Regions from separate parts of the Streptomyces sp. NPDC018045 genome, predicted to be linked through region 1. Evidence: riboswitches for the same ligand, from Rfam matches in the RefSeq annotation. Region 1 holds a riboswitch; each other region holds the start of a gene.
The links. A riboswitch is a leader RNA that binds a small molecule or an ion and turns the genes downstream of it on or off. The one in region 1 is predicted to bind cobalamin.
Positions count from the first base shown of each region.

Region 2: linked by a shared signal. The riboswitch ahead of ACH4EB_RS33790 (ABC transporter substrate-binding protein) and the one ahead of ACH4EB_RS19770 (FecCD family ABC transporter permease) in region 1 are both predicted to bind cobalamin.
Region 3: linked by a shared signal. The riboswitch ahead of ACH4EB_RS04400 (CoA-acylating methylmalonate-semialdehyde dehydrogenase) and the one ahead of ACH4EB_RS19770 (FecCD family ABC transporter permease) in region 1 are both predicted to bind cobalamin.
Region 4: linked by a shared signal. The riboswitch ahead of metE (5-methyltetrahydropteroyltriglutamate--homocysteine S-methyltransferase) and the one ahead of ACH4EB_RS19770 (FecCD family ABC transporter permease) in region 1 are both predicted to bind cobalamin.

Region 1 is NZ_JBIRFL010000007.1:307,203-311,405, forward strand. It holds gene ACH4EB_RS19745 (sulfurtransferase) at 1-264, shown strand, start outside; gene ACH4EB_RS19750 (DUF1416 domain-containing protein) at 320-607, shown strand; gene ACH4EB_RS19755 (DUF3099 domain-containing protein) at 721-1,008, shown strand; gene ACH4EB_RS19760 (DsrE family protein) at 1,041-1,406, opposite strand; gene ACH4EB_RS19765 (FABP family protein) at 1,722-2,285, shown strand; cobalamin riboswitch at 2,309-2,440, shown strand; gene ACH4EB_RS19770 (FecCD family ABC transporter permease) at 2,540-3,649, shown strand; gene ACH4EB_RS19775 (ABC transporter ATP-binding protein) at 3,649-4,203, shown strand, end outside.
Region 2 is NZ_JBIRFL010000029.1:27,139-31,341, forward strand. It holds gene ACH4EB_RS33780 (MFS transporter) at 1-534, shown strand, start outside; gene ACH4EB_RS33785 (class I SAM-dependent methyltransferase) at 503-1,252, shown strand; cobalamin riboswitch at 1,318-1,500, shown strand; gene ACH4EB_RS33790 (ABC transporter substrate-binding protein) at 1,530-2,573, shown strand; gene ACH4EB_RS33795 (FecCD family ABC transporter permease) at 2,570-3,670, shown strand; gene ACH4EB_RS33800 (ABC transporter ATP-binding protein) at 3,667-4,203, shown strand, end outside.
Region 3 is NZ_JBIRFL010000002.1:72,029-76,231, forward strand. It holds gene ACH4EB_RS04395 (acyl-CoA dehydrogenase family protein) at 1-514, opposite strand, end outside; gene ACH4EB_RS04400 (CoA-acylating methylmalonate-semialdehyde dehydrogenase) at 520-2,019, opposite strand; cobalamin riboswitch at 2,225-2,411, opposite strand; gene ACH4EB_RS04405 (hypothetical protein) at 2,642-2,815, opposite strand; gene ACH4EB_RS04410 (DeoR/GlpR family DNA-binding transcription regulator) at 2,997-3,755, shown strand; gene ACH4EB_RS04415 (MFS transporter) at 3,930-4,203, shown strand, end outside.
Region 4 is NZ_JBIRFL010000009.1:239,766-243,968, reverse strand. It holds gene ACH4EB_RS22450 (3-phosphoshikimate 1-carboxyvinyltransferase) at 1-226, opposite strand, end outside; cobalamin riboswitch at 1,138-1,367, shown strand; gene metE (5-methyltetrahydropteroyltriglutamate--homocysteine S-methyltransferase) at 1,534-3,855, shown strand; gene ACH4EB_RS22440 (hypothetical protein) at 4,036-4,203, opposite strand, start outside.

The sequences.
Region 1 (4,203 bases):
GCCCGCAACATCCCGTGGTCGAAGAACGCCAACGACGACGGCACCTTCAAGTCGGACGACGAGCTCAAGGCCCTCTACGAGGCCGAGAACGTGGACCTGACGAAGGACACCATCGCCTACTGCCGCATCGGCGAGCGCTCGGCGCTCACCTGGTTCGTGCTGCACGAGCTGCTCGGCCAGAGCAACGTCAAGAACTACGACGGCTCCTGGACCGAGTACGGCTCGCTGGTCGGCGTGCCGATCGAGCTCGGCGCCGCCAAGTAGCGCACCGCCGCACCGCCTCCCTCCCGTACCCCTCAACCACCAAGGAAGTACCCCCATGTGTGGAGCCAAGGCCGGCGGCCCGGACGCTTCGGCCATCAAGCCGGGCGAGACCACGATCCAGGGCAGCGTGACCCGCGACGGCCAGCCCGTCACCGGTTACGTGCGCCTGCTGGACAGCACCGGCGAGTTCACCGCCGAGGTCCCCACCTCGGCGACCGGGCAGTTCCGCTTCTACGCGGCCGAGGGCACCTGGACGCTGCGCGCCCTGGTCCCGGGCGCGACCGCGGACCGCACCGTCGTCGCGCAGCACGGTGGCCTCGCGGAGGTCGCCATCGCCGTCTGACACCACGTACGCACGTACGGCCGCCGGGCCGCGCCCCAGGGGTTTGGACGCCTTCGCAAGGGGTGCGGCCCGCCGCGCTTCCCAGCCGCGGCGGCCGGATCTACGGTGGAACCATGTCCGCGCACCAGCGTCCGCCCGCGCAGCGCCGGCACCGCCGGTACTTCGTCCTGATGGGCGTGTGCATCGCCCTGTTCGTGCTGGCGTGGGGCGTCGTACGGCTGTGGTCCGTACCGGCGGCCGTGGCGATGTGCGTGGTCGCCATGGTCATCCCGCCGTTCGCGGCGATCATCGGCAACCGGCGGGAGCCGGGTGAGCGCTGGTGGGACGAGTCGGGCGACCCCGAGTCGGACCGGTGGTGGCGCGAGCTGGACGACCACGGCCCCGGCTCCGGCCGCCGCTGAGCCGTCCTCCGGCCCGCCGCCCTCAGCCGCCCTCAGTAGACGAGCGCCTGCACGCCGTCCGGCATGATCTCGCTCACGAAGACCTGCGCTCCGGCGATCCGGGCGCACTCGATGAGGTCCTTCTCGTCGATGTCCCGGCGGGCCGCGCACTGGGTGCACACGGTGATGGTGCCGCCGCCCGACACGATCCCGTCGATCAGGTCCGGCAGCGGCGCCGCGTGCGGCAGCTCGAACTCCGCCGCGCGCCCCGGCAGCGCGAACCACACCGACTCCCCGGTCAGCCACAGGGAGACGTGCACCCCGCTGGCCACGGCCACCGCCGCCACCGTGAACGCCTGCGAGCACCGCTCGGGGGCGTCCGACCCCGCCGTCACCTTGATCACCAGCTTCTTGGCCATACGGTCACTCTAGAACCGCGGCCCACGCCGCCGGTCACCCGGCGGGACCGACCTCACAGCGCCGCCACCGGCCATGCCGACTAGACTCGCTTCCGGTCCGTAACACCTCACTCCGTCCGAGGAGCGCGCTCGTGCTTGAGGCAGTCTTCACCACCCTGCTCGTCCTGGTCGCCGTCGGCGTCGTCGCCTTCGCCGGGCTGACCTGGAAGAAGCTGTACCAGGGCCAGCGCTGACTCCCGCCCGCCGCCCGCACCCCGGGTACGAGCGCTTCGCGCGCCCCTACCACCTTTTCCCCGATACAGATCGCCTGAGCTGATGATCGAGATCCCGTCCGACCTGAACCCGGCCCTCGTGCCCCTCGCCTTCCTGCTCGGCAACTGGGAGGGCGCGGGCGTCGCGGACTTCCCCGGTACCGAGAAGTGCAACTTCGGCCAAGAGGTCACCTTCACCCACGACGGGCGTGACTTCCTCGAATACACCTCGCACAGTTGGGTGCTCGACGCCGAGGGCAAGAAGGTCGCACCGCTGGAGACCGAGTCCGGCTACTGGCGCATCGACAAGGACCGCAAGGTCGAGATCGTGATGATCCGCGACGGCGGTGTCGCGGAGGTCTGGTACGGCGAGCTGGCCGACCAGAAGCCGCAGATCGACCTGGCGACCGACGCCGTGGCGCGCACCGCCGCCTCCGGCCCGTACACCGGCGGCAAGCGCCTGTACGGGTACGTGAACAGCGACCTGATGTGGGTCGGCGAGAAGGCCACCCCCGAGGTGCCGCTGCGCCCGTACATGTCGGCCCACCTGAAGAAGGTCGTCGACCCCAGCGAGTGGGCCAAGGACCTCAAGGACCTGCCGGACGACGGCATCGCCTTCTTCAAGTAGACGGCCTGCACGTCAGACAGCACACGCAAGACAGCACACACAGTCGCAGAGCGCCCCGCGGGGGAAGTCCGGTGAGAGTCCGGCGCTGACCCGCAACGGTGTGCGGAACGTCCGTTCCGCCAGCCCGATCACCCGCGGGGGCGCCCGTTCCTGACAACTCGCCGTGGACTGCGAGGGGACACCGCCGCCGGCCTCGCGCCACGCGCCGGCCCCTGACCGTACGGACACGGCCCGAGCCGAAGGCGTACGTCCTCTTGGCCGCCTCCGCCCGTACCGCAGATCCCGCCCACGGCGCGGACCCCGCCGGCGCCCGGCCGCGTACCGGCTCGCCGGTGCCCACCGGGCCGCTGGTCGCCGGGCTCGCCGTCGTCCTGCTCGCCTCGCTGGTGTGCGGCGTCGGCCTCGGCGCCGCCGGCATCGGGTGGGATGAGGTGCTGCGCCACCTCGGCTCCGGGCTGAGCGGCGGCACCATCACCTCCGACGAGGTCTCCGCGTACACCATCGTGTGGGAGCTGCGCTTCCCGCGCGCGCTCCTGGCCGCCGTCGTCGGCGCGGGGCTGTCCGCCATCGGCGTGGCCGTCCAGGCCCTGGTGCGCAATGCCCTCGCCGATCCCTTCGTACTCGGCATCTCCTCCGGCGCGGCGGTCGGTGCCAACGCCGTCCTGCTCTTCGGCTCGCTGGCGGCGCTCGGCGTCTGGGCGCTGTCCACGGCCGCCTTCGGCTCGGCGCTGCTGGCCATGGCGCTGGTGTACGCGGCGGCCCGCAGCGCGCACGGCCTGACGCCGCTGCGGCTGGTGCTGACCGGCTCCGCGATGTACTACGGCTTCTCCGCACTCTCCACCCTGATGGTCTTCGCCGCCGACCGGGGCGAGGCGGCGCGCTCCGCCATGATGTGGCTGCTCGGCAGCCTCAGCGGGGCGGGCTGGGGCTCACTGCCCGTCGCCGCGGCGGCGGTGGCCGGCGCGCTGCTGTACCTGATGCTCTCCGCGGGCCGCCTGAACGCGCTCGCCATGGGCGACGAGTCGGCCGCCGCGCTCGGCGTGGACCCCGGACGGCTGCGGCGGGAACTGTTCGCGGTCACGGCGGCCGTCACCGGCGCGGTGGTCGCGGTCAGCGGGGCGATCGGCTTCGTCGGGCTGATGGTGCCGCATGTGACCCGGATGCTGGTGGGCGCCGGGCACCGCCGGGTGCTGGCGGTGGCTCCGCTGCTGGGCGCGGTGCTGATGGTGTGGGTGGACGTCCTGTCCCGGGTGCTGCTGGCGCCCGTCGAACTGCCGGTCGGGGTGATCACCGCCGTGATCGGCGTACCGGCCTTCGTCCTCCTGATGCGGCGCCGCGGCTACACGTTCGGGGGCGGGGTCTGATGCGGGTCGACATCGACGCGGTGTCCGTGGACGTGGCCGGTGCCCGGCTCGTGCACGACATCACCCTGCGCGCGGACAGCGGCCGGGTCGTCGGGCTGGTCGGGCCCAACGGCAGCGGCAAGTCCACCCTGCTGCGCTGCGCCTACCGCGCGCTGCGCCCGGCCGCCGGGACGGTGCGGCTGGACGGCACCGACCTGCACACCATGGGCGTACGCGAAGGGGCCCGGCACCTGGCCGCGCTGCCCCAGGAGTCGGCGACCGAGTTCGGGTTCACGGCCGCCGAGGTCGTCGCGATGGGGCGGCTGCCGCACCAGCGCGGGTCCGGGCGGCCGAGCGCGGCGGACCTCCGGGTGTGCGAGCGGGCGCTGGTACGGACCGGCGCGGCCCACCTGGCCGAGCGCTCGTTCCTGAGCCTGTCCGGCGGGGAGAAGCAGCGCGTCCTGATCGCCCGCGCGCTGGCCCAGGAGCCGCGGGTGCTGGTGCTGGACGAGCCGACGAACCACCTCGACATCGCCCAGCAGCTCGAACTGCTGGCGCTGGTGCGGGACAGCGGA
Region 2 (4,203 bases), on a different contig from region 1:
AGCGAGTTCTACAGCCTCGTGCTCCTGACCTGCTTCGTCCTGGTCATCGTCGTCCAGCCGCTCGCCTCGGACGGCATCCGGCGGATGAGCTACCCCGTCGCCCTGGCGGTCGGATTCGCGGGGCTGGCCGCCGGGATGGCGGTGCTGGCGTCGGGGACGCGGACCGCCCTGCTGGCGGGCGGCGTCCTGATCACGCTCGGCGACATCGTGCTCTTCCTGAAGAACGACCTGGAGGCCCTGCGCCGCAGTCCGCGTTCGGATGCCGTGGTCTTCGGGCAGCAGCGGCTCGCCGCGGGGCTGGGGGCCGGTGCCAGCGGCGTCCTGGGCGGGCAGCTCTACGGCTTCGGCGAACGCGCCGGGCACCCGGGCTGGTTCTGGCTCTTCGCCGCGGCCCAGTGCGTCCTGCTGCCACCGCTCCTGCTCGCGCTGCGGCGCGGACGGAGCGCCCCTCCCCCCGCTCCCACTGTTCACGACGACCTCACGGAAGGACCACTGGTTCCCGATGACGCACACGGGCGGATTCCAGGACGATGACTTCTGGACCGAGTTCCACGACTTCCTCTTCTCCGACCAGCGCCATGCCCAGGCCGAGGAGCTGCTCACCACCTCTCCCCTGCTGTCCTTCCCGACCGGCGCCCGGGTGCTGGACCTGTGCTGCGGGCCGGGGGTGTTCACCGTTCCGCTCGCCCGCAGGGGCTTAGGCGTGACGGGCGTCGACCGCAGCCCGGCCATGCTGGACCGCGCCCGCAAGCGGTCCGCCGACGCCGGGGTCACGGCCCGGTACGTACAGGCCGACATGCGGGAGTTCTGTGAGCCCGGTGCCTTCGACGTGGTCCTCAACATGTTCACGTCGTTTGGCTACTTCGACGACCCGGCCGACAACGCCCGCGTGCTGCGCACCCTGCACACCTGCCTGGTCCCCGGCGGCACGCTGCTCCTGGACCTGGCCGGAAAGGAACTGCTGGCCCGCAAGGTCACCCCGCCCAAAGTCGTGCGGCGCGGCGACGACCTGCTGGTGCAGACCGACACGGTGCTGGACGACTGGGCGCGGCTGCGCAGCGACTGGGTGCTCGTACGGGGCGACCGGGTGACGCGTACGAGCCTGGTGTGGTTCGTCTACAGCGCCGTGGAGCTGCGGCGGATGGCCGAGGAAGCCGGCTTCGAGGACATCGAGATCTTCGGTGGCTTCGACGGCCGTCCGTACGACCAGGACGCCGAGCGGCTGGTACTCCGGGCGGCTCGCGGGGCGTGACCGGGGCGCCTTTCCCAGGCGGAGGGCGCGCGGAGTCCGTCGCGCGCCCTTTGCCCCGAGCCCGGCCAACCGTAATATCACCTGGTCATCACCGCGACGGGAGTCAGGAAGCCGGTGCGATTCCGGCACGGTCCCGCCACTGTGACCGGGGAGTGCACCCCTGCGACAGGCCACTGCGCGCGGCGCGGGAAGGCCGGGGGAACGTCGATCCGGGAGTCAGGACACTGGCCTGTCGCGGGCCCGTTCCGAGGAGCGCGGACTCCGCAGGAGGCTTTACGTGTACGACGGCACGCCCTGTCCCCCCTTCTCTCCCCCCTCCGCCCGGCTGCGCCGGACGCGACGCGCCGCGGCACTGGCCGTGGCCCTCTCCGCCGTACTGCTGACCGGCTGCGGCACGGCGCGGGACACCGCGGGCGGCGCGCGGCCCGCGGCCTCGGCGGCGAAAGGTTTCCCGGTCACCATCGACAACTGCGGCATCCGTACCACTTACAAGAAACCGCCCTCCCGGGTGCTCACCATCCACCAGCACCCCGCCGAGCTGATGCTGGCGCTGGGGCTCCGCGACCGGATGATCGGCACCGCCTTCCCCGACTCCGCCGTCCTGCCGGAACTGCGCGCGGACTACGCGGCCATCCCGCGGCTGGCGAAGAAGGAGCCGTCCTTCGAGACCGTCCTCGAAGCCGATCCGGACTTCGTCTACGGCGGTTACGCCAGCGCGTTCGCCGAGAACGAGGGCCGCTCGCGCAAGGCTTTCGCCGACGCCGGCATCGACACCTACCTCAACCGCGAGTACTGCGGGAAGAAGCAGGTGTCCATCCGGGACACGTACGACGAGATCCGCACCATCGGCAGCATCTTCGGGGTACGGGAGCGGGCCGACAAGCTGGTCGCCGGCCTCCGGGCACGGGTGGACCGGACCACCGAGGCGGTCAAGGGCGCCCCCGCCGTACCGGTCTTCGTGTACGACAGCGGCGACAAGGCGGCTTTCACCGCCGGCGGCAAGAGCCTCGGCACCGAGATCATCCAACTCGCGGGCGGCCGGAACGTCTTCGCGGACCTGGACAAGGTCTTCGGTGACGCGTCCTGGGAGCAGGTCGTCGACCGGAAGCCCGAGGTCATCGCGATCTACGACTACACGGGGGCCGGCAGCGTCGAGCAGAAGAAGAAGTTCCTGCTGTCGCAGCCCTCGCTCGCCGACGTGCCCGCGGTGAGGAACCAGCGGTTCGTCGTCCTGCCGCTGACCGCCACCCTCGTCGGAGTGCGGCCACCGTACGCGGTGGCGGAACTGGCCCGCGCGCTGCACCCCGAGAGGTTCCGGTGACCGCCACCGCCGAGGCGGCGGCCGTACGTGACCGTCGGCCCGAGCCGAGGCCGCGCCGCCGTTCGCTCGTCATCACCCTCGTCGTCCTCACCGTGCTCCTGCTGGTCTCCGCGACGGCGGGCATGGCGATCGGGTCGGTGCACGTGCCGCCGGGCGAGGTGTGGGGCATCGTGACCCACGCGCTGGGCGCCGATTGGTCGGAGCCGGGGTGGTCCGAGGCGCGCGAGACCATCGTGCTGAACGTGCGGGCGCCGCGGGTGATCCTCGGTGCGGTGACGGGCGCGGGGCTCGCGGTGATCGGTACCGCCATGCAGGCCCTGGTACGCAATCCGTTGGCGGAGCCGTATCTGCTCGGCGTCTCCTCGGGCGCGTCCCTGGGCGCCGTCATGGTGATCGTCTTCGGGGTGAGCCTGTTCGGCCCGCTGTCGCTGTCGGCCGCCGCCTTCGCCGGCGCGCTGCTGACCCTGCTGCTCGTCTACACGACGGCCCGCGCCGGCGGCCGCATCACCTCCGTACGGCTGGTGCTGTCGGGCGTGGCGATGGCGGCCGTGCTCACGGCGGTCATGGACGTCCTGCTGCTGACCTCCGACCGGGGCAACGAGGCCCGGGCGGTCCTCGCCTGGACCCTCGGCGGCCTCGGTGGCGTGCAGTGGGGCACGCTCTGGCTGCCGGGCACGGCGCTGCTACTGGGCATCGCCGTCCTCCTGGTCCAGGCCCGGTCGCTCAACCTGCTGCTCGCGGGTGAGGAGTCCGCCACGACGATGGGGCTGGACGTGGCGCGGTTCCGGGCCCGGATGTTCGTCCTCCTCTCGCTCGTCACCGGCGTCCTGGTGGCCGCGGCCGGGCCGATCGGCTTCGTCGGCCTGATGCTGCCGCACATCGTGCGGCTGTTCGTGGGCGGCGACCACCGCCGGGTGCTGCCCGCGGCCGCACTGGCCGGTGCGGTGTTCCTGATCTGGGCCGACATCGCGGCACGGACGGTCGCCGCGCCGATGGAGATCCCCGTCGGGGTGCTGACCGCGCTGTGCGGCGGACCGTTCTTCCTGTGGCTGATGCGCCGCGACGCCCGCCGTACCGTGCGCCGAGGAGTGGCATGAGCGCGACCGAACTGACCGTTGACGGCGTCACGCTCACCGCCGGAGCACACCATCTGGTGCGGGACGTCTCCCTGACCGCCCGGCCCGGCGAGGTGGTCGGCCTGGTCGGACCCAACGGCAGCGGCAAGTCGAGTCTGCTGCGCGCCGTCTACCGGGTGCTGCGGCCCGACGCGGGACACGTCCGCGTGGACGGCGCGGACGCCTGGTCACTGCCGGTACGGCGGCTGGCCCGCACGGTGGCCGCCGTGGTGCAGGAGGCGGGCGCCGACTTCGACCTGACCGTGCGCGAGGTCGTCGCGATGGGCCGCACACCGCACAAGCGGCTGCTCGACGGGGACAGCGCCGAGGACGCCGCCCTGGTGACGTGGGCCCTGGAGTCGGTGGACGCCGCCGCGCTGGCGGACCGGTCCTTCGACCATCTCTCCGGCGGCGAGCGCCAGCGGGTGCTCATCGCCCGCGCCCTGGCCCAGCGGCCCTCCCTGCTGGTCCTCGACGAGCCGACCAACCATCTGGACGTACGGCACCAGTTGACG
Region 3 (4,203 bases), on a different contig from region 1:
CCCCCGCACCGGAGATGAACTGTTTCACGCCGGTGAGCACATAGGCGTCGCCGTCCCGCACCGCCCGCGTGCGCAGCGCGGCCGCGTCGGACCCGGCGCCCGGCTCGGTCAGGCAGTAGCTGCCCAGATCCGCCATCGCGCACAGGCCGGGAAGCCAGCGGGCGCGCTGGGCGTCGTCGCCGTACCGGTCGATCATCCAGGCGACCATGTTGTGGATGGAGAGGTAGCCCGCGATGGACGGGCAGGCGGTGGCCAGCACTTCGAGGACCAGCACACCGTCCGCGCGGCCGAGCGCGGAGCCGCCGTGCTCCTCCCGTACGTAGATCCCGCCGAGCCCGAGTCCGGCGGCCTTGCGCAGCACGTCCACGGGGAAGTGCTTGTCCTGGTCCCAGGCCACGGCGTGCGGCGCGATGTGCTCCTGTGCGAAATCCAGTGTCGTCTCGGCGATGGCGAGCTGATCCGCGGTGAGCGAGGTCAGCGAGGCGGCCGTGGTGGCGGTGGTCATGACGCTCATCGTCCTCAGCCCATCGTCGGGATCGTGAAGCTCGCGCCCTCCTTGACCCCGGAGGGCCAGCGCGAGGTGACGGTCTTGGTACGGGTGTAGAAGCGGACCGCGTCCGGGCCGTGCTGGTTCAGGTCGCCGAAGCCGGACCGCTTCCAGCCGCCGAAGGTGTGGTACGCGACCGGTACCGGGATCGGCACGTTCACGCCGACCATGCCGGTGTTCACCCGGCGGCTGAAGTCCCGCGCGGTGTCCCCGTCGCGGGTGAAGACGGCCACGCCGTTGCCGTACGGGTGCTCCGTGGGCAGCCGCAGCGCCTCCTCGTAGTCCGCCGCCCGCACCACCGACAGGACCGGGCCGAAGATCTCCTCCTGATAGATCCGCATGTCCGGGGTGACCCGGTCGAACAGCGACGCGCCCGCGAAGAAGCCGTCCTCGTGGCCCGGCAGGCTGAAGCCCCGGCCGTCCACGACGAGTTCCGCGCCCTCCGTGACCCCGAGGTCGACATAGGCCCGGACCCGGTCCAGCGCGTCACGGCTGACCAGCGGTCCGAAGTCCGCGTGCGGGTCGTCGGAGCGGCCGATGCGCAGCGTGCCGATCCGCTCCTTGAGCCGGGCCACCAGCGCGTCGGCGGTCTCCTCGCCCACCGGTACGGCGACCGAGACCGCCATGCACCGCTCGCCCGCCGATCCGTACCCGGCACCGACCAGCGCGTCCACCGCCTGGTCGAGGTCGGCGTCCGGCATCACGATCAGGTGGTTCTTGGCCCCGCCGAAGCACTGGGCGCGCTTGCCGTGCGCGGCCGCCGTCGCGTAGATGTGTGCCGCGACGGGCGTGGAGCCCACAAAGCCGAGCGCCTCGACGCGCGGGTCCTCCAGCAGCGTGTCCACCGACTCCTTGCCGCCGTGGACGACGTTGAGGACGCCCGGCGGCAGCCCCGCCTCCAGGAACAGCTCGGCGAGCCGCGACGGCACGGACGGCGCCCGCTCGGACGGCTTCAGCACGAACGCGTTGCCACAGGCGATGGCCGGCGCGAGCTTCCACAGGGGAATCATCGCCGGGAAGTTGAACGGGGTGATGCCGGCCACCACGCCGATGGGACGGCGCAGCGAGTGCACATCGATGCCGGTCCCGGCGTTGTCGGTGAACTCGCCCTTGAGCAGGTGCGGAATCCCGGCGGCGAACTCCACCACCTCCAGGCCGCGCTGGAGGTCGCCGTGCGCGTCCGCGACCGTCTTGCCGTGCTCGCTCGACAGCAGCCGCGCCAGCGCGTCCCGCTCGCCCTCGACCAGGTGCAGGAACCTGAGCAGCACCCGCGCGCGCCGCTGCGGATTCCACTCGCCCCACTCCGGCTGGGCGGCCTCGGCGTCGGCGACGGCGGCCGTCGTCTCGGCCCGGTCCGCGAGCGGGACGCGGGCCTGCACCGTGCCGGTGTTCGGGTCGTACACATCGCCGTACGCACCCGATGTTCCCGGTGTGTGCTTGCCGCCGATGAAATGGGTCAGTTCTCGGACCATGGGGGGCCTGCTCTCGTCAGGTGAGATCCGGGGATGGCACGGCCGGGCCCACGGGCGGCGCGGATGACGCGCGGACCGTGGCGGGGCCGTGGGACGCGAAAGGCGCGAAACCGTCAGCGCGCGGGCGGTGCCGCGGGCCGGACCGGATCACCTGGGCTGTGGGTACGCACCGGTGCCATGCGTGTCTGCTCCATCCTCGTGGACAACACGGAACAACACCCGCGGCCGGTATCCTGGCTTCCGGATCATCGCGCGCCGCCCGCCTTCCCGACTCACCTGCGTCAGTGGCGTGTTGCTCGGCGTCGCACTTCCCGGTCACAGTGGCGGGACCACGCCGGACTCACACCGGCTTCCCTGCACCGCGGGCCTTCGCCACGAACATATAGTTGGACGTCCTAGTAAGTCCAGGGGTGCTGGAGATCTTGCGGGTGGCGGGGCTGCCGGGGCGCGGGGCGGGGCGGGGGCAGGGGCGCCACCCGTACGGCGGGGACGGGCCTCGTGCGGGCAGGCCCCGACGGCCCTTCCGGCCGGCCCCGATGATCCGCAGACCGCGCTGGAGGATCTCCAGCGGCCGCACGGTGGCCGGCGCCTTGCTGTGCGTCCCGAGCGCTTCGGCGGTCTCTCACCCATATTGCGCGCCGTTCCGGTCACCCCGGTCGTCAGGCCGCCGCAGGACCCAGTGGCTTTCCCGGAAGGCGTCGCCGAGGACTCCCGCCGTCTCCCCCAGCCGGGCGCAGGCGGCGGGGGACTGCTGCCGGGCGATCGCGCCGAACATGTCGAAGAGCACCGCGGTCATGACATCACCTCGAAGAAAGCCGCTACGTTCCGGGCCCGTACTCACAAAATGCGCGTTTGAGTGCACACTCGGCATGGGGCATGGGTGTATCTCACCCGCCGGCGCCCTGACAGGGCGCGGAGCCCAACGGAGGGGCGGGGAGGAAGTCGCAGCGGGCGTGTTGATGTGCTACATCAGCGACATGAATGTCTCCGAACGCCACCGGTTCATCCTGGCCCTGCTGGCCGAGCGCAACCGGGTCTCCGTGGCCGAACTCGCCCGCTCCACCGAGACGTCGGAGATGACCATCCGCCGGGACCTGGAACTCCTGGAGTCCCGGGGCGCCCTGCGCCGGGTGCACGGCGGCGCGGTGACCGCCCTGCTCAGCGGGGTCGAGCCACCGTACGCGGTGCGGTCCATGGTGGGCGGCGAGACCAAGGCGAAGCTGGCCGACGTGGTCGTGCGGATGCTCAACGACGGGGAGACCGTCGCGCTGGACACCGGCACCACGGCGGTGGCCGTCGCCCACGCCATGGCGGGCCGCCGGCTGACCGTCACCCCGCTGTCCCTGCACGCGACCATGCCGCTCGCCGAACACGAGGGCATCCGCCTGCTGCTCCCCGGCGGCCAGGTCCGGCCGGGGGAGCTGTCCTTCTACGGGGAGGCGGCGCTGCGCACCTTCGAGGACCTGCGCTACGACACCTTCATCCTGGGCTCCTGCGGGGTGGACGCGGCCAGTGGGGCCACCGCCTACAGCCTGGACGACGTGCACGTGAAGCGGGTCGCCGCGCGGGCGGCGCGGCGCATCATCCTGGTGGCCACCGCGGAGAAGCTGGGACGGGTGGCGCTCGGCCGGATCTGCTCGGTCGAACAGCTCGACGTGGTGGTGACCGACGCGGCGCAGGGCACGCCGGTGGTCGAGGAGATGCGCGCGGCGGGCGTGAACATCGTGCACGTGTGACCCTGCGGGCCGCGGGTGCTCGCTCCCCAACCACGTTCCACAGGCGCGCAGTTGCGTATCGGCCGCGGTGCGCGGCTGCCGTCCGGACACCTCTGTCGCCAGCCCGCCCCGGAAGGTGCCGGAAGCCCTTCCAAGCCTTACGCACACATCTTTTGTGCGTTATGGTCAGCCGCGATGAGTGAATCGACTGCCTCCATCACCGGGTCGCCGCCGTCGCGGCGCTTGCGTACGGCGCGCGCCTGCACCTTCGTGGCTTTCGCGCTCAACGGTTTCGTCATGGGGATGTGGATCGTGCACATCCCCGCGATCGAGCACCGGGTCGGCATCAGCCATGCCGTCCTGGGCTGGCTGCTGCTCTTCCTGGGCGCCGGCGCCTTCGCGGGCATGCAGCTCTGCGGGGCGTCGGCCGACCGGTTCGGCAGTCGCGCCATCGTGCTGGCCGGCGGCG
Region 4 (4,203 bases), on a different contig from region 1:
CGGCGCCGCCCACGTTGGCGTTGCGCACCGTCAGCACCTCGGGTGCTCCCGGAAGCAGGGCCGCGAGCAGGGCCCGGTGACTGACCGACTTGTCGCCCGGCACCCCGACGCTCAGCGCACCGGCACCGACGGCCGCCGCGGCCCGCCCGCCGTCCACCACCAGATCCGCCGATTCGGTACCCGGCTTGTCGAATGTCTTCCGGGTCCCTCTCCGGGCGTCAAGCACACCTTGCTCCTTGTTCCTGGACACCGGGTTCAAAGTCGCCCGGGACACCCGCCTTGCAGTCGGCATCACCATGACGGCACGGGGGATTCACCGCGTACGGCAACGTGAACGCCTCACCGACACCGCATCAAGAAGGGGAAAAACCCCTCGGTCAAAACCGCGGTCGCCGCGGCGGACCGGAATGTCCGGCAGATGCCGGGGACGGGGATTCGATGGTCAGGGCTCGATGGACAGGACTCAATTGACGGTCACCCCTCCCCGCGGTACGGCAAACCATGGGCAAGGCCCCCGTGGCGAGGCCGACTCAACCACCCGTACAGAGCAACTGTCAATGAATAGTTGACCACTTCATCAAGTCCCCCACACCCCCCGGCCCCCAAAGAAAACCATCCTTCCCCCACGCGCCCCACCGCAATCCCACCGCCACGCAAAAGGTTCCCGGAAACCCCTCGAACCCCGCTCCGCAGCCCGTCACCACCACCCACCTGACACCTCGCGCACCCTCTCCCCAGGCCACCACGCACCCACCACGACCGCGCCCGGCCACTCCCACCACCTCATCCACAAACTTCCCACCGGAAGCAACAGCGAGAAATACAGCGACCAATAAGCGGCACAGAAACACCCTCGGCGGCGGTGCCGACGACGCCTTTGCCGCATTCGCAGAACGGTGCGCCGCCCGGATGGCCGATGCAGCCATCCCGGAATCCCGCTTCAGCCGCGGTGAACTCACGATCGGGCGAGGCGCGCGACGAGGCAACGCCCCACCCGAATCGGCCCGGCAGGGTTTTCTGTTGCGGTGTGGCGGCGGAGGCACAAGGGCCGCCCGACCCGCCCCGCCGGCTCCCCTCGTGTCCCATCTCACGCGCCGCCACACGAACAGGTCTGTCCGTACGAGGGGTGAGGGACCTACTCTGTCCGGTGCAACTGGTTCGCCCTGTCCGCCAGGCAGGTGCGTCGCAAGAGGGAACCCGGTGGGAATCCGGGACTGCCCCGCAGCGGTGAGCGAGAACGACCGCCGTCATACGCACTGGATCCGGGCCGCGGATCCGGGAAGCGACGGCCAGTAGGTGCCCGCCGGACGAAGGTCCGGCAGGCGTGCCCGCGAGTCCGAAGACCTGCCCGTTGCCCGCGTGCGTCCATACGTGCGCGGACATTCCGGTGACCTCGAGGGCGGGTCGGCGTACACATCAGACGAGCACGCGTGCCGTTCGGCGGCGCCGGGTGGCCCGTCCGGTGCGTCATTCCTTCGCGTTCTCGTCCCGTCACCGGGACTCGGAGAAGAACACGTCCGCGAAGGAGATTCCGTGACAGCGAAGCCCGCAGCCGCGGCAGCACGGGCCACCGTGTACGGCTACCCCCGCCAGGGTCGCAACCGGGAACTGAAGAAGGCCGTCGAGGGGTACTGGAAGGGCCGCGTCAGCGCGGACGCGCTGACGGAGACCGCGAAGGACCTGCGCCGTTCGAACTGGCAACAGCTCGCCGACGCCGGCATCCACGAGGTACCGACCGGTGACTTCTCGTACTACGACCATGTGCTGGACACCAGCGTCATGGTCGGAGCGGTCCCGGAACGGCACCGCCCCGCCGTCGAGGCCGACGCCCTGGACGGCTACTTCGCGATGGCGCGCGGCACGCAGGACGTGGCGCCGCTGGAGATGACCAAGTGGTTCGACACCAACTACCACTATCTGGTACCGGAGTTGGGCCCTGACACGGTCTTCACCACCGACTCCGCCAAGCAGGTCGGCGAGGTGCGGGAGGCGCTCGCGCTCGGCCACGCGCCGCGCCCGGTCCTCGTCGGCCCGGTCACCTATCTCCTGCTGGCCAAGCCCGCCCCGGGTGTCGCCGCCGACTTCGATCCGCTGACCCTGCTGGACCGGCTCCTGCCCGTCTACGCGGAGGTCCTGGCCGACCTCCGTGCGGCCGGTGCCGCGTGGGTGCAGCTCGACGAGCCCGCCCTGGTGCAGGACCGCACCCCGGCCGAACTCAACGCCACCGAGCGCGCCTACCGCGTCCTCGGCGGCCTCGACGACCGCCCGAAGCTGCTGGTCGCCTCGTACTTCGACCAGCTCGGCGAGGCCCTGCCGGTGCTCGCCAAGAGCCCCGTCGACGGTCTCGCGCTGGACTTCACCGAGGCCGCCGCGGACAATCTGAACGCGCTCGCCGCCGTGGGCGGCCTGCCCGGCAAGCGGCTGGTCGCCGGTGTCGTCAACGGCCGCAACATCTGGCTCAACGACTACGAGAGGTCGCTGGGCACGCTCGGTACGCTGCTGGGCCTGGCCGACCGGGTCGACGTGGCGGCCTCCTGCTCCCTGCTGCACGTGCCGCTCGACGCCACCGCCGAGCGGGACATCGACCCGCAGGTCCTGCGCTGGCTCGCGTTCGCCCGGCAGAAGACCACCGAGATCGCCACGCTCGCCCGCGCACTCGCGCACGGCACCGACACGATCGCCGCCGAACTGGCCGCCAACCGAGCCGCCCTGGCGTCCCGCGCCGGTTCCGCGATCACCCACGACCCCGCCGTACGGGCCCGTACCGCCGCCGTCACCGACGCCGACGGCCGCCGCTCGGCGCCCTACGCGCAGCGGACCACCGCGCAGCGGGCCCACCTGGGCCTGCCCCTGCTGCCGACCACCACCATCGGCTCCTTCCCGCAGACCGCCGAACTGCGCACCGCCCGCGCGGATCTGCGCGCGGGACGCATCGACACGGCCGGGTACGAGGAGCGCATCGAGCACGAGATCCGCGAGGTGCTCTCCTTCCAGGAGCGGGCGGGCCTCGACGTCCTCGTCCACGGCGAGCCCGAACGCAACGACATGGTGCAGTACTTCGCGGAACAGCTCACCGGCTGCCTCGCCACACAGCACGGCTGGGTCCAGTCGTACGGCACGCGCTACGTCCGGCCGCCGGTCCTCGCGGGCGACATCTCACGGCCCGAGCCGATGACGGTGCGGTGGACGCGGTACGCGCAGTCGCTCACCGACCGGCCCGTCAAGGGGATGCTGACCGGCCCGGTCACCATGCTCGCCTGGTCCTTCGTCCGGGACGACCAGCCGCTCGGCGACACCGCCCGGCAGGTGGCGCTGGCCCTGCGGGACGAGGTCGCCGACCTGGAGGCGGCCGGCACCTCGGTCATCCAGGTGGACGAGCCGGCCCTGCGCGAGACACTGCCGCTGCGCGCCGCCGGCCATGCCGCCTACCTCGCCTGGGCCACCGCGGCGTTCCGCCTCACCACCAGCGGCGTACGGGACCGTACGCAGATCCACACGCACATGTGCTACGCCGAGTTCGGCGACATCGTCCGGGCCATCGACGACCTCGACGCCGACGTCATCAGCCTGGAGGCCGCCCGCTCCCACATGCAGGTGGCCCGGGAACTGGCCGAACACGGCTACCCGCGGGAGGCCGGGCCGGGCGTGTACGACATCCACTCGCCCCGGGTGCCGAGCGCCGAGGAGGCGGCGAGCCTGCTGCGCAAGGGTCTCGGAGCCATCCCGGCCGAGCGCCTGTGGGTCAATCCCGACTGCGGTCTGAAGACCCGCGGCTGGCCCGAGACCCGCGCTTCGCTGGAGAACCTCGTCGCCGCCGCCCGGACCGTCCGGGCGGAGCTGCCGCCCTCGGCCTGACCTGAGCCGGTGGCGGTGGCGGCGAGGACCTCGGCTCCTCCGCCGCCTCCGGTTCCGCACGGACGACCGGGGCTGAGGGGCCCCGGTGTGCCGCCGGGGTGAGGGCCCCGGCCGCAGAACGGGCGGGCGCGGAACGGAACTGAGGCTGCTCCGCGCCCGCCCGTGACGTCCTGAAGGCGGTCAGCTCTCCCCCGCGCTCTCCAGGACGATTTGCAGCTCGACCTCCTGGTCGCCCGAGACCGTGCCTTCCGTACGGACGGAGAACGCGCGCGTCAGCACGTCGCGCAGCCGGTCCACCGCCAGGTGGCTGCCCTGGAGGTCGGCGGTGACGGTGGCGGCCAGGCCCAC